DNA from 3 places in the Acetobacterium sp. UBA5834 genome. Region 1 is predicted to be linked to each of the others. Evidence: riboswitches for the same ligand, from Rfam matches in the RefSeq annotation. Region 1 holds a riboswitch; each other region holds the start of a gene.
The links. Region 1 has a riboswitch for cyclic di-GMP ahead of B3F51_RS13565 (hypothetical protein). Riboswitches for the same ligand answer to the same signal wherever they lie in the genome.
Positions count from the first base shown of each region.

Region 1 (7,137 bases):
TTCTCTGACCTGTGTGGATGAACTCAATACCCTGATCCTGGCCAGGGAGTTTAATCACAAACATTCCCCCTATAAAAAGAAATGCCAGCATCTGACCACCAGCAGGGATCAGTTTGCCCGGATTTCGCTGTGATTGCCAACTTTCTATTTTCCCCTCAATAAGGGCGACGGCTGCTTTGGCACCGCCGCCCTTTTTTAATCAGCACCACGGCATTTTCTGGATGTCTCGATCATGAAAGGAAGGAATTTATGAAATTTCGCAATCTTTCCATTAAATACTCAATGATGATCGTCCTGGTTGCGATCATTACACCCCTTTATTTTCTCTTTGCGATGATCAACTACAACAGCATCCGCAACGGCATTCTGAATAATACCCAGCTGGCCATCAACCAGACCCGGATCAACATCATTGATACCATTATCAGCACTGAAAAAAGCTACGAGCTGGTATCCACCTATTATGATGAGATGATGGCCGAGAGTCTCCAGCTGTTTAATGCCGAATATGAGACGCAAAAGGGCAATGTCACGGCCATCGATCTGGACGCCATCAAAGCGCGTTACCATAATAATCTGGATCTGTATATTATTGATGAAAACGGAGTCATCATCCGGACGACCTTCCCCTCGGCCCTGGGCATTGATTTTAAAACGGTACCGGATTTTTTTAAGACTCTCACCGAACTGCGCCAGAGGCATGACCCGGAAATCTCCCATGTCACCACCGATTTAGTCACCGGGGAGCTGCGCAAGTGGGGGTATATCCCCACCGCCGACCATCGTTATGTGCTAGAGGTGGGCATTTCGCCCGGCTCGCTGTCACAATTTATTACCCAGCTCAACTACACCGATATGGAAAAAACTGTACAGGACAATAACCCCTTTATTGCTGACATCACGGTCTATGACAAAAACCACATCATGCTGGGTAGCGGTCAAACCGAAACCGACCCGGCCCGGATCGCCATGATTGATACCGTCATCAGTAATGGCACCGACCAGATCATCACGGGCGACCTGGGCCTGCTTGATCAGGAATACATTTATGTCAACACCTTCCCCGGCGGCATGAACGATTCCCAGAAGGTCATTGCCATCCGTTATCAGTATGACGATATTATCCGCCAGATCAATGGCACCCGGATGGCCACCCTGCTGGTCTTTCTGACTTACACCGTCTTTAGCCTGCTGCTGATCTATTTCCTGGTGACCCGCTCCATCACCGAGCCTTTGATCCGCCTGACCAACCGGATTAAAGGGGTCTCCGGCACCAACCTGGATTTTTTCATGCCGGTTTCCGGCAGCAACGAACTGGGCCAGCTGACCCAGTCCTTTAATGAGCTGTCGGCCAAGCTACAGTCGACCCTGGTTACCAAAACCTACCTGGAAAACGTCATCGATTCGGTCGGTGATATTCTGATTATTATGGATAGTGATCTTAAAATCCTCCGGATCAATCAATATACTAGGCTGTTTCTGGGCAAGCACTGTGGCCAAATCGTCGGTAGCCCGATTGACACCATCTTTGACGGCAGTAGCAGCCTGCGTGATTTGCAGGCAAAGTTGATTTTAAACCCCCGCCTGGAAAACATCGAAGGCACCATGATTAAAGACAACCATCAGAAAACCACCGTAATCGCCTCGATTTCTGCCTACCGCAGCGAGGATGGGCAAATCCTCGGCTATATCTTAAACGCAAAAGACATCAGTAAAACCAAGCAGATCTTAAAAAAACTGGAAGAATCCAACCTGTTTTTGAAAAAGCAGGAGTCGATTCTGCTTACGCAATCCACCATCGATGCCCTCACCGGAGCCTGCAACCGGGGCTGTATCTTTAACATTCTGGAGGATATCCATGCCAATACCCCATTACTTTATTCGACCTTTTCGGTGATGATGATCGACCTTGATCATTTTAAATCCGTCAACGACCGCTTTGGCCATCAGGCTGGTGATACGGTGCTGGTGGAAACTGTCCAGATCATCATGGATAACCTCCGCAAAAGCGATTTTCTGGGCCGCTATGGCGGCGAAGAGTTCCTAATTGTGATGCCGGACACCACCCTCAACGAGGGCTACCAGATTGCCCAGCGGATCCGGATCAAAATCAAAGATACCCGTTTCTACCACGATCGCATCGAGCTGACCATCAGCGGCGGAATTGCCGAGTGGGATCACAACAGTGTCAGCGAGCTGATCGAAACGGCCGACCGGCTCCTCTATCAGGCTAAAAAACAGGGCCGCAACACCATTTTGCGGACCGAAAAATCTTAATCAAATTAACTATATTCAAAACCTTGAATTATCCCTTGCAATCGCTTGCGATCTGATTTATAATAAAATCAAATATCTCCGATAATGGCAAACCTGGTGAAAGTCAGGGACGCAAAGCCACGGGTCTAAGGCATTTTGCTACGACAGCCGGGTTGCCGAAGAGGGCGCAGGGTCTTTAACTGTATGCCTTTTTAGGCATACAGTTTTTTTAATGGAGATCAATTGAAAGGAGTCTTTTATGAAAAAAAGATTGTTTCTCGTTTTGGTCCTGGCACTGGCCCTTTCCGCCCCCGCTACGGCGCTGGCAGCACCGAAGAATTCAGACAAAGGCAACAGCAATCCACCTCCCAAAAAGGAAACCGTTGTCGCCCCGGCTCCAGCTCCAGTAGACGTTCCGGTTGTCAATCCAGTCGAACCCGAAAGCCCCGACAGCAGTGACCCGACCGTTACTGATCCTGTCACCACACCGGTTGACGATGGCACCACCGATCCAGTCACCGAAACCCCGGTTGACGATGGCACCACCGATCCAGTCACCGAAACCCCGGTTGACGATGACAGCACCGATCCGGCCGCTGAAATCCCGGTCATTGAACTGACTCCCGACCCCGTTGTCCCGGAATTGGAACCAGTTGTTTAATCGTTTCATCTGAATCATTGTTTAATTCAGATATCTGGCAAAAGCAATTTTGCTGAGATAAATTTTCTTCTTCTTTGACCAGCCTGAGCACTCAGTTCAGGTTGGTCTTTTTTTGTATAGTTTTTCGATCGTATTTGAATCCTTTTTGAGGGTAATAATATTCGCTACAATAAAAAACCATTTGATGGGAGCTTACCGTTTTTTTTAAACTGCGCTATTTACACCAAATGATTTTTTTATTATTATTCACCACCAAGTCTTTAGATGATTGCGTTAACCCTGAAACACCTTGATAGCCCGGATCACATCGGCCTGCATGGCCGCCTGGCCAATCTTTGCAATCTCATCAAAGCGCAGCACCTGGCCGGGCTGCTGTTCAAACCAGGTTTTGACAGCCTGCCCCCCAGCCAGCGACATGTAGGTAAAATAATTGATTTTGGTGATCCCGGCAGCAATGGCCTGGCGGAAGTCGCTATCACTTACTCCCGAACCGCCGTGCATCACCAATGGGACATCCACCTGCTGATGAATGGCGGCGATCCGCTCAAAATCCAGACAGGGTTCGGCCTCGTAAAGACCGTGGGCGGTACCAAAGGCAATCGCCAGGGCATCCACTCCGGTAGCCTCTACAAAGTCGCTGGCCTGCTCGGGATCGGTGTAGCATGCTGCTGGAGTCAGCTCTTTTTCTTCGGGATCAGGGCGTCCCCCGCCCTCCGGGCGCAGCACCCGACCCAACTCAGCTTCCACCGAGACGCCGAGATAATGGGCCACCCGGACTATTTCCCGGGTGTTGCTCAAATTTTCCGCATAGGGCAGTCTTGACCCGTCATACATCACCGAGGTGAAACCCATTTTCATGGCATGAAGCAGATAGCCCAGGTCTTCACCGTGATCGAGATGGACACAGACATCCACCCGGGCCTGGTCGGCCAGCCGGATCATCACCGGGCCGATGACTTCCAGGGGAATCAGGCTTTCATGGATCTGGGCATGCATGATGATCACTGGCTGGTTTGCGGCTTCGGCCGCTGCGATCACCGCCCGGACGCTTTCCAGATTAGGGGTGTTAAAAGCTCCCACCCCTGTTCTGTCAGCCTGAGCCTGCTTTAAAATCGTCGTCAGATTAACACGCATGATTCTCCTCCTTAATACTCCGGCAGGCCACAACATCCACCCCGGTACCGCAGATGTTTGAGATGACCACATCCCCCATCTGACAAGGCCCGATGAGTCTGGCTTTGCGGATGACATTCATGGCCATCGCCAGATCTTTTTTAGGAATCGGGTCAGCCGTTTTGACCGGCAACAGATAAACCTTATCTCCATATTCCACCAGTATCGTACTGGTTAAGGTTCTTTCCGGGTTTGTTAACTCTTTTTCGGCAAATTTTTTGCCCCGTTTACAGCCTTGTCCCTCTACCCTGTCGATTACCCCATCTGTTAGATAAACCGTGATCACACATTCCTGAGGACAGGTGGTACAGCAAACTTTGATCGCTGTTTGATCGGATTCTGTAATCATTTTTTCTTGCTGTTTCATGTTTTTCTGTCTCATTTTTTTACCTCTCGAACTGATACGGTGATGGGTTCGTCGGACTCGTTTAGACGGTTGAGTTCTTCCGGATGCAAGGCTACTGCATCCATCACACTGGGTTTATAGGCCTGGACTTTACCCTGGTAAAGGATTTCTGTACCGGTGTGAATCACGACTGCAGCCTGATCCAGAGGTGTTCGGACCCGGAATAAAATCCGGATTGGCTTTTGTGGCGGAATGGTCAGCCTGGCCGGTACGGTATAGCCGACATTTTCGCCGGGACTGATTGTGATCGTTGCTTGATTTTTGGCCGGTCTGTTTTCACTGACCACCGCCTTTTGCTCTAACGCATAGACTGCGGCAGCGGTTCCGGCCTGTTCAGCTTCCAGGGTCACATTGTCGACCAGATCGTGAACGTGGAGAACATTGCCACAGGCAAAGATTCCCGGTTGGTCGGTGGCCAGCTCTTCATCAACCAGCGGACCGTTGGTCCGGGGATTGAGGCGGACTCCGGAATTTTGCGACAGCTCATTCTCGGGAATCAGACCAATCGACAGCAACAGGGTATCACAGGCAATCACTTCCCGGGTCTCGTCAATCACCGCAAAGTTCTCATCAACCTTAGCCACCTCGACTGCTTCCAGATGCGGGTAGCCGATGATATTTGTTACCGTGGTTGACAGATGCAGGGGGATATCAAAATCGTCGAGGCAATTTTTGATGTTCCGGTATAGGCCATTGGCATAGGGCATCAACTCGTAAACCCCCAGCACCTGCATCCCTTCCAGGGTCAGCCGTCGGGCCATGATCAGGCCGATGTCGCCGGAACCGAGAATAACAATTCGTTCGCCTGGTTTGCGGTTTTCAATGTTGACATAACGCTGGGCCAGCCCGGCGGTCAGCACTCCGGCCGGTCGGGAGCCGGGAATCTTAATCGCCCCTCGGGTTCGTTCGCGACAGCCCATTGCCAGCACAATCGCCCCGGCTGCCAGAACCAGCATGCCGTCTTGATTGACTGCGGTGATCCGGTGGTCTGGTGCTAAATCGATAACCATGGTGTTCAGATAAACATCAATATCGCTATCCTTCACCCGGTTAATAAACAGCTCGGCGTATTCCGGGCCGGTTAACTCCTGCTTGAAATAACTGAGGCCAAAACCGCTGTGAATACACTGATTGAGAATCCCCCCCAACTCGTCGTTGCGTTCGATAATGGCCACGGTGGCGCCCTTTTCGTTGGCTTTCAGAGCTGCCGCCATGCCGGCCGGGCCGCCGCCGATGACGACCACGTCGTAGTCTAACTGTTTCATTTCGCACCTCCCTTGACTGCCCCGCAAAGCAGTTGCGAGCCGGCATCTTCAAGACAGATGGCATCCGCCGACAGGCCCAGCTCCCGGGCCAGAATCGCAATCACCTTATACTGGCAGAAACCACCCTGACAACGGCCCATCCCCGCCCGGGTCCGGCGCTTAATCGCATCCAGGGTGTGGGCCGGAATCGCCCCATGGATGGCAGCGATGATTTCACCCTCGGTTACCGTTTCACAGCGGCAAACAATCCGACCATAGGCGGGATGCTCATTAATTAGCGCATCCTGTTCAGCAAGCGACAGCTCCGTAAAAACCGTCAGTTTCTCCCGATAGGGATTATAATCCGCTTTAGGCACCATTTCCAACCCGGCATTATCCAGCAGATCCCGAACTAGCTCGGCAATCGCCGGGGCCGAGGCCACCCCCGGAGACTGAATTCCAGCCGCATGGATAAAACCTTTAACCGTCGGGGATTCGGCAATGTAAAAATCATTGTTGTTGTCCAGCACCACTGGCCGCAACCCGGCAAAGGTGCGGATGATCTTAGCGGCGTCGAGTTCTGGCAAAATCTTGTGAACCCCGTCAATCAGAGCCTGAATCCCCGGCGCATAATTGTTGACGGCTTCCTTGTCATCCAACATCGTGGCGGTGGAACCAACGATGGTGTTACCATGCACCGTAGGTATGCAGGCAATCCCCTTGGTGTCCGGCCCGGGACAGGGAAACATCACCGTTTTGGGCTTATTAACCATGTCCTTATCCAACACCAGCAAATCGCCATGGCGGGGTTTCATCTGGTATTCAGCGATCCCGGCCAGCCTGGCCACATCATCGGCATGATTACCGGCGGCGTTGACGATATAAGTACAGGTAAATTGCTGATCGGGGGTGTTCAGCAGAAAATTGCCGTCCGTTCTTTTTTTAATGGCGGTAACTGGCTGACTGGTCAGAATCTCGACGCCGTTGGCTTTGGCATTTTCAGCAAAAGCAATGGCCACCTCAAACGGATCAACCACAGTAGCCGTCGGGGCGTAGAGCGCATGTCTGGCAGTGGTGGCCAGCTGGGGCTCACGGTTGCGCATCTGCACGGCATCAATAATCGCCAGATCTTTAACCCCGTTTTTGATGCCGAAATCCAGTTTGTGTTTTAGCACCGCCTCATCGGCATCACTAAAGCCGATCACAAAGATTCCCGGATTGATGATGCCAAAGTTCAGGTCCCGGGCCAGCTGCGGATAGCGGTTGGCGCCCCGGACATTGATCTTCGCTTTCAGACTCCCTGGGGTGGGATCATAACCCGGGTGAACCACCCCGCCATTTCCTTTGGTGGCCCCGATCCCGATATCGGTGCCCCGCTCCAGCAGCGCTGCCGTCAA
Region 1 covers NZ_DJGY01000067.1:22,465-29,601, reverse strand. The annotation lists gene B3F51_RS13575 (3'-5' exonuclease) at 1-133, shown strand, start outside; gene B3F51_RS13570 (sensor domain-containing diguanylate cyclase) at 250-2,277, shown strand; cyclic di-GMP riboswitch class I at 2,354-2,437, shown strand; gene B3F51_RS13565 (hypothetical protein) at 2,516-2,917, shown strand; gene B3F51_RS13560 (class II fructose-bisphosphate aldolase) at 3,191-4,051, opposite strand; gene B3F51_RS13555 (DUF1667 domain-containing protein) at 4,041-4,472, opposite strand; gene B3F51_RS13550 (NAD(P)/FAD-dependent oxidoreductase) at 4,469-5,761, opposite strand; gene B3F51_RS13545 (NAD(P)/FAD-dependent oxidoreductase) at 5,758-7,137, opposite strand, start outside.

Region 2 (7,137 bases), on a different contig from region 1:
GGTGTGTATCAGGAAAGTAAGGCGGAAAAGGCCATCGAGGCGCTTCAGGCGATTTCAGCAGCCACTTCCCGGGTCAGGCGGGATGGTAAGATCTGTGAAATTAAAAGTGAAGATCTGGTCGTTGGGGATGTAATATTACTGGAAGCCGGAGATGCGGTGCCAGCTGACGCCAGATTATTGGAAAGTGCCAGTTTAAAAATTGAAGAAGCGGCTCTTACCGGAGAGAGTGTTCCGGTGGGGAAGGTAGTTTGCGCACTGAATCTGGGTGATCAAAAAGATATTTCGCTGGGTGACCGCAAAAACATGGTGTATATGGGCAGTGCCGTGGTTTATGGCCGGGGTTTAGCAACCGTAGTCGCCACCGGGATGCAAACGGAAATGGGAAAGATCGCTGATGCCATTACCCAGGCCAAAGAAAATGCCACACCACTACAAATTAAACTGAATCAATTAAGCAAGGTGCTAAGCTGGTTAGTATTGGGAATTTGTGTCTTTATCTTTGCCTTAAGTCTGGTACGTTTGTACCTGGGCGACGGCATTACCGGGATCGGTGTTCTGGATACCTTTATGGTGGCGGTATCGCTGGCGGTTGCTGCCATTCCCGAGGGGCTGGCGGCGGTGGTCACGATTGTGCTCTCCCTGGGGGTGACCAATATGGCCAAAGAGAAGGCGGTCATTCGTAAACTCACTGCCGTCGAAACCCTGGGCTGTACCCAGGTAATCTGTTCGGATAAAACGGGAACCCTGACCCAAAACAAGATGACGGTGGTAGATCACTTCGGTTTTGATGAGCATTTGCTGGGAAGAACGATGGCCCTGTGTAACGACGCCCATTTAAATGAAGCCAACAAAGCCGAAGGTGAGCCCACCGAGGCGGCGCTGGTTAATTATGCTTTTTCACTGGGACTAAATAAGCGAGCGATTGAAGAACAAACGCCCCGGGTGGGCGAGGCACCCTTTGACTCCGGCCGTAAGCTGATGAGTACCATTCATCAAATGGCAGATGGCAGCTTGACCCAGTATGTAAAGGGGGCTCCCGATGTACTGATCTCCCGTTGTACCACCTATTGGGATGGTAATGCGGAGTTACCGCTGACCGATGCTATTTGCGAAGAAATCAGACAAGCCAATAAAAGTCTGGCGGACCAGGCTCTGCGGGTGCTGGCTGGAGCCTTCCGGAACTGGAAGACCATGCCGACCGATCAGTCACCGAATTTTCTGGAGCAGGAGCTGTGTTTTGTTGGTTTAACCGGAATGATTGACCCAATCCGGCCAGAAGTAAAAGATGCCATTGCCCAGTGTAAGTCGGCCGGAATCCGAGCGGTCATGATCACGGGTGATCACCGTGATACGGCGATTGCGATTGCCAAACAATTGGGGATCATCACTGATTCCAAAGAAGCCATCACCGGAGCCCAGCTGGATGAAATCAGCGAAGACCAGCTGCAAAAAGAAATTGGCCATTACGCAGTTTATGCCCGGGTTCAACCGGAACACAAGGTAAGGATTGTCAAAGCCTGGCAGAAGCAGGGGATGATTGTCGCTATGACTGGTGACGGCGTCAACGATGCGCCATCCATTAAAACGGCTGATATCGGAGTAGGAATGGGGATCACAGGCACCGATGTGACCAAAAATGTGGCCGATATGGTACTGGCAGACGATAATTTTGCCACAATTGTCAATGCCGTTGAGGAAGGGCGGCGGATCTACGATAATATCCGTAAAGCTATTCAATTTTTGCTGTCTTCTAATTTATCGGAAGTTATCGCCATTTTTGTGGCGACTCTGTTGGGTTTCACGATTCTCAAGCCAGTGCATTTACTGTGGATCAACCTGATTACAGATTCCTTTCCAGCCATCGCTTTGGGCGTTGAAGGAGAAGAAGCCGATACTATGAAGCATCCGCCCCGGGAATCTCGGGAAGGTGTTTTTTCCCGGGGACTGGGAGTCGATGTGATCTGGCAAGGCGGCATGGTGGCCGTGGTGACCATCGTCGCCTATTTTGTCGGGCATTATATCGAAGCCGGAGTCTGGGAAATTGCCGAAAGTGCTGATGGTATGACCATGGCCTTTTTGACCCTGTCGATGGCAGAGATGTTCCATTCGCTGAATATGCGTAGCCGTCGCCAGTCGATCTTTAAGATGCAGCACCAGAATAAATTCTTGTTTTTGGCCATGGCGGTTTCGCTGGTATTGACCACGGCAGTTATTTATATTCCCAGCATTGCCACAGCATTTGAGTTTGAACCCATCAGTCTAATGGAATACTTTGTAGCTATGGCTCTTGCTGTAGTGGTGATTCCAATTGTTGAAATAGTAAAATATTTTCAGAGAAAACTGGGGATCTAATCGTTTCATATTATTGCCGTCAGTCTATGGGCATCTGCAAATTTTATTGCAGGTGCCCTTTTTCGGTTAACTATATTTTTTATAAGTGGCATAAATATTTGATGATGGGGTATGAATAGGTATAGAATCAGAAATTAATAACCGATTATCAGAGAAGGAGAAAAAAGATGAAGATTGGTCCCTACATTAATTTTCCGGGTAATTGTCGTGAAGCGGTGATGTTCTATGCGGAAGTATTTAAGACAGCGGAACCGGAGATCATGACCTTTGGCGAAATGCAGGTAGATCCGAACTTTCCGATGACGGATAACATCAGAGACCTGGTTGCCAATGCCCAAATGGATATCAGAGGAAACATGATTATGTTTTCGGATGTACCGCCAGGCATGTCTTTTATTAAAGGGAATAACATTACCTTGATCATCACAGACCATGATGTGGAAGAAATCAAACGACTGTTTGGTCTATTGAGCAAGGGCGGGTCGGTGGAGATGTTACTGCAGGAAACCTTCTGGAGTAAAGCCTATGGATCTTTAACTGATAAGTTTGGCATCGGATGGCAATTTTCTGCCGAATAAATCAGCATAAAATTAAAATTTCTTAAAATCGAATAAAGTGACATAATTAACGGCATAATAAGGGAGGACGTTTTAGATGAAGAAGTCATTGGTTATGCTATTATTTATTCTGGGATGTTTGTTGATTGTTATTATGGTGTATCTGTATCGGGCGAATTCGTCATCTTATCAGGGTAGCACTGGCTCAGAAAGTGAAATGCAGCAGGAAAACTTTGATATCTTTGATGAAACAATCTGGGCAGTATCTGATAAAAATCTAGGGAGAACCTGGCTGAATCCCCAAAATATTGAGATCAATGATGGTTTTCTGAAGATCAGAATGCCAGCCAATAGTCTGGAGGGGGGAGAATTGGTTAAACGGCAAGCCGTGACCTACGGCAGCTACGAAACCCGGATGAAATTGCCGGTGGCACCTTCATCGATTACGGGTTTCTTTCTTTACGCCCCGCCGGATTATTTTTATGAAATTGACATTGAAATACACAATACTAAAGAAGGAAAGCTGCTTCTGACCACCTACGCTGATGGCGAAGTCCAGAATGAATATGTGGGAGCGTTGGGTTTTGATCCCACTGCCGCTTTTCATAATTACCGTTTTGACTATACCGAAGATCAGCTGGCTTTTTATGTGGACAACAAGTTTATTCTGTCATGGCAGGACGGATTCCCGGTGGGACAACCGATGCAGCTGATGGTCAATACCTGGTACCCCAATTGGCTGGCAGGAACTCCAGTTCCGGATGATCAGGTATTATTGGTTGATTGGATTCGATATTAGTTAGAAAAAATAAAATTAATTAGAATGACTATTTCCAGAATAGGTATAATACCATCGACAGTGAAAAACCAGATTAATTTATGTGCCAAAGAACGATGAGGGCAATCTTATTCAGTAAAAAATAATCTTCGTTAAAAGTATGATTGTAATTGGATTATTCTTAAATTAATCTTTAAATAATAGCGATTCCAGATTATGGTTAATAAAGAAGAAATGTAAGAAAGAATTATTCGCCTTGATTATATCATCTAAAAAGCCTGTAATATGCTATTTCGAATCGTAGACATATTATAAAATGTTAAAGATGGAATTTTTTTGATATATTCAGCTTATTTTTAAAATAAAATCTATTGCAAAAACATCGCGATTGTGAAATAATGCTCTTAACAAAAGAAAAGGCAAATTCAATGAAAGTTGAAGACGCAAAACCACGGGCCTAATGTCTTAAGACGATGGTAGCCGGGTTACCGGAAAATATTGAACTCAAACTTCTGTTTCGGTAATGCGTGATAGAAGTTTTTCTATTTTAAAGGAGGTCTTGATATTCATAAAACAATACGATAATGGCAAACCCAACGAAAGTTGGAGACGCAAAACCACGGACCTAATGTTGCAAGACGAAGGTGGCCGGGTTACCGAAAGAATATTGAGTATTCGCTTCATTTTCAGTTGAAAATTGAAGCTTTTCTATTAAAATGGAGGAACCTATCATGAAAAAATCGAAAATTATGGCTGTAATCGCAGGCTTATTTCTGACTTGTGCCTTGGCACTACCAGTTCAGTCTGTCAGTGCTGCCGATTTATATGCAAATTACGGTGAATTGTCGGCTGTGAAGGTTCAGGGAACTGATTATAAAATCGCATCTCGGAATACTACTTCTGATCTGGCAATTGTTGCGATCCACGGTGGAATGATTGAACCTGGAACCAGTGAATTAGCCGATGCCATTGCCGGCTCTAATTATAAATTCTATGGATTTTATGGTATAATGAAAAGTGATAATTTTTCTTTGCACATCACTTCAACAAATTTTGATGAACCAATTGCTCGTTCTTTAGTACAAAGCAGTAAAAAAACCCTTAGTGTTCATGGATATTCAAGTTCAGAAAAACTGACCTATGTCAGTGGTCTTGATACAACGATGGTTAACAAAGTTAAGGAAAGCTTAACAGCTGCTGGCTATCAGGTCGCAGATCCTCCAGGATATCTTGCGGGCACAAGTCAAGCAAATATTGCCAATGACAATTTGAACCATGCTGGTGTTCAGATTGAATTATCCACAGGATTAAGAGCAACTTTCTTTTCAGCTTTGACATCAAAAGGTCTTCAGTCAAAAACACCTGAATTTAGCAAATACGTCAATGCGATCAAAGCTGGGCTGGTATAAGTTTTAACTTCTACAAATAAAAAGATGGCTTCCGTTTATAGGAAACCATCTTTTTTAATGCTTAATTTCTTTCATGGCAATTTTACAAAAAGAATGGGTGCATCCCTCGAGGCCATGATCAATAAACTTGAGTTCATCGGCCAGTACATAGTTATAATGCAGTCTTTTACGTCCATTAGGACAAAGATCATCGGGTACCCCCATGAAAAATTCAAGATTTGAAACATTGGGATCTTTATCCATACAGGGTTTACAAATATTCGCCTGGCAGAATTCATAAAAATCATCAAAATCAGATAGATCCCATTGAAGAACCACCGCAAAAGAAGGGCGGGGCGTATTACGGATATAAATCCCTTCATCGGTATGAGGATTAAAGTCATAATAATCGAGCTCGTCATCCTTGTTCTTCATCTGTTGATAGGCAGCTCGTAACAGTCCATAAATTCTCTGGGCTTCGGCATCAATTTTACAATTATCCTTTTCCGTTTCATCTTTACCTAGAATTAACTTATTAATTTTTGATAGCATTGATTGTAGTTTAGAATCATCTTTCATCAAATTTCCTCCTTAGTTTAGTTAGGTTTATTTAAGGGTGTGAAACAGCAGTAATGCTCTTTGGGGGATTCTGATTCTTTCAGTTTCGATTCCATAGCCAGGAGGCATTCCGTCGATCATCAGCGCCACCGAGTATTTTATTATTCAGATAATCAACATAAAGTGAATTCACCCCGCCATAAAACAGGGGATTGTCATATCTGATAACAGAATAACCCATTTCGCGGAGCTGCTCCTCGGTTGCGGTGGTTAAATAATTGTCTTCCACGTAAACTGAATTCTGATCATTGAAAAAACGAGGTGCATCAATTGCTTCCTGTAAAGATTGGTCATATTTGAAAAAACGCTCAAGCACCTCAGTTATCATCAAAGGAATCCGTTTACCCCCGGGACTGCCGATGCCCATAACGGGTTTTCCGTGTTTTGCTAAAATCGTTGGTGAAATATAAGACCGGGGTCTTTTTCCGGCTTCGGCTTTATTCAAAGATGAAGCATTGGTAGAAAAGTTTTCCATGTGTGCATTCATAAAAAAGCCGTCGACATTTTTGCCAGTGCCAAACCAGTAGGTTAAGGTATTGGTTACAGAAACCATCATCCCGTTTTGATCGCAAATGACAAAATGGGTCGTATTTTCCTCTCCGTTGCTTTCTGCAAGGCTATCCACCGTTATTGTTTGCGTTAGGTTGACAATCGGCGTGATTTTTCCAGCTAATTGGGAAATATGATCTGCCGATGTCAATTCGGTACTATCGACATTATAAAAATTTGGATCAAGGACATTCTGATATCGATCATTATAACTGACCTGGGTTATCTCCGATAAGAGCGTGATGTATTCCGGAGAATCGACCGGATATTTGCTTAATTCAAGTTTTTCTGAAAGCGCCAGCATTTGAATCAGCGTAACACCGCCGGAAGAAGGTGCTGAAGAAAAGACCTCATATCCATCAAAAGACCCCATAGCGGGTATTCGTTTTTCAACCTGGTAGGATGACAGATCCTGCAACGTTACACCGCTGTTGCTTTTGGCGATTTGATTGGCAATCTCTCCCTGATAAAAGTCGTCTGAACCATTTGTCTTGATTGTTTCCAGCGTTTCCGCCAAGGCTGGTTGTTTAAGCTGATCACCTGCTGAGATTGGAGATCCACCCGGAAAAAAAACGTCACGCACAGCAGGGTCAATTTTAGCTTGGGAATTCGTGATCATTCTTACAAGTAGGGGGGTAACTACAGCACCTTCTTTAGCCAGCTTTATGGATGGATCAAGCAGATCAGCCATCGACAATTTTCCAAAATCCTGATGAACTGCTGCCATCCCCTTGACAAAACCGGGAACAGCGATTGAACCAGAGGTATTTACCGGGGATGACCCCATATAATCGTAGACGATCGGATCAGTTCCATCAGCAGGATAAACCAGCATAATGCCACCGCCTCCAATACCTGAGGCAAACGGCGAAATAACCCCTAAAGCATAGGAAAC
Region 2 covers NZ_DJGY01000030.1:80,898-88,034, forward strand. The annotation lists gene B3F51_RS06820 (cation-translocating P-type ATPase) at 1-2,352, shown strand, start outside; gene B3F51_RS06825 (VOC family protein) at 2,520-2,930, shown strand; gene B3F51_RS06830 (glycoside hydrolase family 16 protein) at 3,007-3,708, shown strand; cyclic di-GMP riboswitch class I at 4,096-4,180, shown strand; cyclic di-GMP riboswitch class I at 4,264-4,348, shown strand; gene B3F51_RS06835 (poly-gamma-glutamate hydrolase family protein) at 4,419-5,096, shown strand; gene B3F51_RS06840 (hypothetical protein) at 5,151-5,654, opposite strand; gene B3F51_RS06845 (gamma-glutamyltransferase family protein) at 5,734-7,137, opposite strand, start outside.
Region 2: it holds a riboswitch for cyclic di-GMP, as region 1 does, so the genes downstream of both, B3F51_RS06835 (poly-gamma-glutamate hydrolase family protein) here and B3F51_RS13565 (hypothetical protein) in region 1, are expected to answer to the same signal.

Region 3 (7,137 bases), on a different contig from region 1:
TTCTTTTATGGCAACTACACCCTCAATAATCAGCTCCTTGATTAGCAGATCCCGCTCCTGAGCAATTTCCAATTTACTGGATACTGGCATAAAGACACAGTTTGCCAGTACCGATCCATAAAAGGTCGTAATCAATGCGACCGACATATCAGAGCCCAGGGTGCTGGCACCACCTTCAAAGCTCATGTTTTTTAGCATGTTTACCAAACCAATCAGGGTTCCGATCATCCCGAAAGCCGGCCCCAAAGCAGCGCCCATATCATATATTTTTCGTTCGAGATCATTTCGTTCTGAGATATAATCGATTTTTTGATCAAACCAGGATCTTAATTTATCCGGCTCAATGGCATCGACAATTCGCAGGACGCTTTCCTTAAGAAACTCATCCTGAATATCGGCTGCCTTTGCTTCCAGAGCCAACAATCCCTTACGTCTCGCCTCTTTGGAAAGTTCTGTCAGTATATCCACATATTCCAGAGGATCTTGTTTACTTTTAAAAAATATCATCTTTAAATGCTTCGGGATATGTTTAAACGATTTGATTGGAAAAGAGGCAATCAGCACGAAAAATGTTCCACCGATGGTTATAAACATACTTTGAGGATCAATAAAATTCATTAATGCCCCAATATTAAAACCATTTGCAGAACTGAATGTCATCCCAAAAAACATCGTAAAGACGACTAGGACATAAGCAATGATTGTTGAAATTTCCATAAATTTATACTTCCTGTCAGATATTTAGTGGTTAACGGCTAAAAATATTTCGTTTGTATGCAATAATCTTTGATAGTACCTGGGCTGAACTTTCGTTTACCACATAGTGTTTGCCATTCGTCAGGCGAATGGTGGTATCTGGTTTTTCTTCAATAATTTCAATGATCTCACAATTAAGTAGAAACTTTTCATTCTTTTGTTTGTTTAATCTAGTTAATTCTATCATATTTCCACCTTAAAATATATTTTTTATTTTCATAGTATAACCTAAATAGAAGTAATTTTCAACTTTTTACTAAGTAACAGCCAGATACCAAAGGGGTGCTCACCCCTTTGGTATCTGGCCAGGATAAAAAGCTCATCCCGAAGGATTTCTTCCCTTCGGGTGAGCTCTTCTTAATCATTATTTGCTATCGTTTCAGGTTAATCAATTCTTCCAAAATAGAGTCAGAAACTGTGATGATTCGTGAATTTGCCTGAAAACCACGTTGGGCAACAATCATGTCAGTAAATTCCTGAGATAAGTCAACATTTGACATTTCCAGATTGGCTGATTCGGTTCCCCCAGTGCCATTGGTTCCGGCTTTGGTCGCAACCGGAGTTCCAGAGTTTGCGGATTCCATAAAGTAGCCATTACCATCTTGCAGTAAACCATCGACGTTGGCAAATTTTCCAAGTGCCAGGTAGCCCAGGGTTACGGGTTTGTCACTTCCGGCTTCGATTTTTCCGACTAAAGTATTTTCTATCGGATTTGTATCCAAATTTTGGACAATATTGTCAAATGCTGTTGGATCTACATTTAGCGTAACTGTACCACCCGTTGTACTTGTAAGTGCAACACTGCTATCTGTTGTCGGATCAAACTCAATGTCAGTACCTTGGGGGGTTCTTAGGTATTCTGTTACCCCACCCTGGTTTTTAACCGTTGCTACTACTGAAGTAAAACCATCTAAAGCGATTGTACCAATATCCACACCGCTCTCTAAATCTGCAGCAGCCGATACTAGTTTTGTTGTATCAATTTTAAGTCCAGGCAGATTTGCAAACGTTAAAATCCCACTTGAAGATAACGTTCCTGTCAAGTCTCCTGTTATTGGCGTCGTTTCGTCTTTAAGTGTGAGGTTTGCTGGATCCAGTGTGTACACATTACCAGTTTTCGTCAATGTCAATGTTCCAACAACATCTGCGGTTGGCTCAATTGAAAGTGCTGCTATCTCAGTGCTGGCAGCATCGACATTCACCATTTCTCCAACTGCCAGTTGAACATTGCCCGTATAATTAGAATCTGTTGGAAGCGTCATTCCAGTTAACCACGTATTTCCCGCCGTTTTCGTAAATTCTGGATCCCCAGCTTTAATCCCGGTAATCTCGCCCGATTTACCAATGGTGATGCCGGTATATTTAGCCAATTCTGCTGGCGGAACGTTAATTGCCTGAAGATCATCAATTGCCAGAGTACCATTGGCATCGAGAACAGGATTGTTATCCACATCCAGAGGTATCCCCATAACCTTGCTACCCGCACCATCGGTTAGATTTCCCAAGGCATCAAATTTTAAATTACCAACCCGGGTATAACGGTTTGCTCCGGCCTCCGGTTGTACAACCAGATAGCCTTCACCAGCAATATAGACATCCAGGGCTCGACCAGTGCTGGCTCCAGAGGAAATAGTGTTGAGCATATCAATGCTGGCTACCTTGGCACCATAACCCAACTGGCTGGCATTGGTCCCGCCAGTCGTGTTGGTTGCCTCAGTAGCGGTTGATAAATTCTGATAAAGTACATCACTGAAGACCACTCGACTGGCTTTAAAGCCGTAAGTATTAACATTGGCAATATTGTTACCAATTACATTTAATTTGGTCTGGTGGGCTGCCATCCCGGAAATTCCTGAGTATAAAGATCTGATCATTTTTGATTCCTTTCTGTGCCGTTCGAAGCTTATCTGTCGGTCAAAGCTTCCAGTCTCCTCATCGAGGTCCAACTATATAAACACGGCACCATCAATATCATTGAATAGTTTATTTTTCATTTCGTTTTTGTCCATTACGGTAATAACTCGTTTATCTGCCGCATTGACGATAAATGCTGAATTATCCATCATAATTAATGCATTGCCAATCCCTTTTTCCTGAGCTTTGTCACAGGCATCTCCCAACTTTTCCAAATCACTGTCAGACACTTCAATATTACGCTGTTCTTTTCTGATACTGGCGTGTTTGGTAAATGTGACACTGTTTTTTATTTGTTGATCGAGAAGCTCACGAAAGCTATTTTCGCTTTTTTCCGGATTCGTGACTTTTGAGGCCTGATTTGTGGGATTGGTTATTTTTTCGGTTTGTCGAATGATGGCATCATTTAACCGATAAAAATTTCCATTGATTCTGTCCGCCATTGGATCACCTCTTCTTAAACATTAAATGTCAATTATTCTGATTTCGCCTGCGTAACTTCCATAATACTGCTCATCGGATAAGACACACCGTTTACAATCACCTGAGCGTCACCATTATATAAATTGACACCTTCTACTGTCCCGGCAACAACATGAAGCGAACCATCTGAAGCGTTTTCTGCCAGCGTAATGTCTTTTCCAATCAAGCTCATTGAATAAACTGTTTTAGTCATTTCATTCAGTTCAGTCAAGGCCTGAACCATTGAAAACTGCGCCATCTGGGTCGTGTATTGCGAGGTATCTGCGGTATTATTCATATCCTGATTCTGCAACTGGGCCACCATCAACTTGAGAAAATCATCCATATCCATCGATGTGCCGGTTTTCTTTGTCGAAGTAGCTGTTGTTGCTGATGTCGTTGCTGCAGTACTTAAATAATTATTAATATTATCAATCGCCATTATATCTTCCTCCTTAAATCAAGTAATTCACACGGTGGTTCGTATAGTTCTGGAGATTCTGGGGAATCAATACCGATTCGTCTTCGTCACCATTTGTTGTGATGCTGTTCAATACCCCGCTGTTTTTTATAAATCGTTCTCTTAACAGAGCCTGATTTTGATTTTGATTGGGATCAGAACCATTGTTCATCATAAATGTTGCATCCTGACTATCACTGCTTTGCTCTACCGGGGTATTTAAGTGCACCGTTTCCACTTGAACATTCTGAAGCGCCAAACCTCTAACCAGTTGATTAATTTGGTTTCCCAACAGTTTTTGGGTTTCCTGGCTGGCGGCCATAATATCAATGATGAGTTTTCCCTGATCGAAGCTCAATTTAACATCGATATCGCCTAAATTATCTGGTGACAGGGTCATTTGAAATACCATGGGCTTGTTGGGTTCGAAATTCTGAAGAATTTTCTGCTGAACCTGCTGAGCGACCTCTGTTTTGGTCGTTACTTGAACTTCTGCGCTTTTGTTTGAATTAACCCCGGCCATATTAATTTCCTGAACACCATTTTCACCCAAACTCTGTTTTTCTGTTTGATTGATCTGGTTGGTTTGAACATCGATTTTAAATTGATCGGCCTCAGATTCTTCCGTTAAAACAGGTTTGTTTGCTCCATCAACCGCAATTTCAGATTTGTTTTCCAACGGTTGATTACCCTGTAGTTGTTGGCTTTCATCAACGGTCTGTAAATCAGAACCATCGACTTTGATTGACTGGCTAACCAATTCCTGATCCGGGTTGCGTCTATTGGTTGTAACATCAACTAAATCCAACTCAGACCCAACGGTTTTTTGCAACTCCGGTTCGCCTTTAATTTCGAAAACCGTTCCATCATTCAAACGTTCACTGTTTTGCACCACTACCGGTGTGACTTCTTCCCTGATTTCTTCAAACGGTAACATACCTTCTAACGCAGGTGACAGTAATGGCTGACTACTCTCCGTTGTCACGGTGAGCATTTGCCCCTGTTCACCCATAGCTTCCGGCTCTTCAACTCCTTGAATACCTAATTTCAGGTTAAGCCTTGTCAGCGCTGTTTCGATACCTCCCTGAAAACTCTGGATAGCCATTAACTGTGTTGAATCCAGTGTTGATAAAGAACTTGTTCCCCGTTCTTCATCGCTTTTTTGCTCCGCAATCTTTGGTTCTTCAACTTGATCATCAACAGTCGTGACTTCACCATCTTTTACCAATGTTTGATCGCTTTGCCGTCGATTGTTTTCCGCAATCGATTTGGCTTCCCGCTGATTCTTTCGAACCTTCTCCGCATGATGATCCGCATGACTGATCGTCTGTTTTGACTGATCCAGCAAATCCTTAAATTGGGCGCTTTTTTCATGTCCGCTTGTCTGACTGGTGGATGGATTTTCTGATTGTCCACTCATCCCTCTCAATCCTGCCATTGTCGACCTTCCTGTCGCTTGAAACTCTAAATTCATTGCCTACCTCCCTTCGTAAATTTGATTATTACCGATACACAATCATACCGCTAACATGATCGAACAATTCAAATTGTTCGTTTATTATAACAGCCGAAACGGCTGTGATAATCATATGTATACTATATAAGCCAAAATAACCGCTGTAAACATCTAAATCACAAATTAAATTGGATCTTAAGAAAACTCCTATTTTAAATAACAATTATTCCCGCTAAAAGAATCTTTCCTGAAAAACAAACCGGCCATTATTATATAACAGTCAAGGAAAACCCTGCAACTCATTTTATGGTTAATTTCTGACAAAAAAAAGCAGCGACAATACCGCTGCTCATTATGGTTATAACCATCTTAATTGCAACTGGCTGTCATGTACCATTGTATTTAGACCCTGTAGTTTTGCGTCCTTACTTTTCAATAAGTATGCCAATATTAGGTTGTTATAATATTACGATATAATCCTCTCATTGTCAATGAAAATATTACTTTTCTTAAGGTAAATTTCTTGTAAATACCTCTATTTAGCTGTATTTATCTATGTTACGACCCTATCTGGTTGGTTGTATTTATTGCTGACTATCTTCCATTTCATTGTCATAATCATCTTTGGCAATCAACCCCTGATGCAGTTTTAAGCCCAAAATACCCTGGGCAATGTTCGAGGCATGATCACCAACCCGTTCAATATTGGTCAACAGATCCAGAAAAATGACTCCGGCATAAGGATTGCAGATTCCCTCGTTAAGGCGACGGATGTGGTCATCCTTTAAGCTTTCTGTCATTTCATCAATTTCTTCTTCTTCATCAAGAATTTTATAGCATAAGCTTGACTCTTCTGTTTCCATTAATTCTACCATATCCCTGAGGGTGTTGGAAGTCAAACTGATTAAATTTAACACTTCCTGATTGGCAATATCACTAAAGATGATTTTGTTAGTCGCCCGCATTTCAGCCAGCTCCCCGATATTCATGGCATGATCGCCAATTCGCTCCAGATCATGGCTCCCTTTCATGACAAAGGCCAGGCGGTCATTTTCTTCTTCTGACATATTTTCGTTTGAAAGCTTAACCGAGTATTCCACGATGCCCTGTTGAAATTCATCAATGCGTTCTTCCCGCTTGATTATTTCTTCAACCAGCTTTTCATTCCCATCCATGATGGATTCACAGGCAATTTTAAAATTCTTAAAACTCATTTCGGCCAGGCGATTTGTTTCTTTGACAACCTGACCTAAAGCAACGGAAGGATTATTGAGCAATCGATCATCCAATTGCAATCCTTTTTCTTCTTCTTTCTCCGGATAGATCCGATCCAGAAAGGTGACAAAATAACCAATCAGGGGAAATAACACAATGGTGTTGGCTACATTAAAAAAGGTATGCGCCATGGCAATTTGTCTTGCCACATTAGGAACCACCTCACCGCTGCTACTGATAAATACGCCGGAAATACCGACAATGAATTCATAAATGGGATTAGTCGCCATGATGCTGTCCATTCCGACCAACAGGATCATCACCCAGATAGCTCCAAATACATTAACAAACAGGTGGATAAAGGCCGCTTTTTTTGCAGCTGTGGAGGTACCAATGCAGGAAATCAGAGCGGTCACACAGGTTCCAATATTGGTACCTATTAAAATGGGAATACAGATTTGGATCGCACCGGTTCCGCCAATACTGGCAAATACCCCTGACAAAGCCAGTGCCTGGAGCAAACCAATGGAGGCACTACTGCTTTGTATGATACCAGTGATCAGGGTTCCGATCAGAACTCCCAGTAGTGGATTCTTTCCATAGGTTGACAACAGATAAATGAAATCCTCACTCTCCCGGAGTGGCTCCATTGCCGTTGACATCGCAGCGATACCAAAGAATAAGATCCCAAAACCAAGCATGATACTGCCCCAATCCCGATTTTTTTTGCGGGAACTGAACAGCGTTATCAGGGCACCAAAGCCGATAAAAACGGGTGCGAGTTCCGTCACATTAAAAGCAATTAATTGAGCAGTAACTGTTGTTCCAATATTGGCACCGAGAATAACCCCAGCCGCCTGGGTAAGTGTCATCA
Region 3 covers NZ_DJGY01000028.1:2,587-9,723, forward strand. The annotation lists gene B3F51_RS05710 (motility protein A) at 1-717, opposite strand, end outside; gene B3F51_RS05715 (flagellar FlbD family protein) at 749-943, opposite strand; gene B3F51_RS05720 (flagellar hook-basal body complex protein) at 1,128-2,630, opposite strand; gene B3F51_RS05725 (TIGR02530 family flagellar biosynthesis protein) at 2,703-3,113, opposite strand; gene B3F51_RS05730 (flagellar hook assembly protein FlgD) at 3,146-3,574, opposite strand; gene B3F51_RS05735 (flagellar hook-length control protein FliK) at 3,588-5,030, opposite strand; cyclic di-GMP riboswitch class I at 5,420-5,504, opposite strand; gene B3F51_RS05740 (Na/Pi cotransporter family protein) at 5,633-7,137, opposite strand, start outside.
Region 3: it holds a riboswitch for cyclic di-GMP, as region 1 does, so the genes downstream of both, B3F51_RS05735 (flagellar hook-length control protein FliK) here and B3F51_RS13565 (hypothetical protein) in region 1, are expected to answer to the same signal.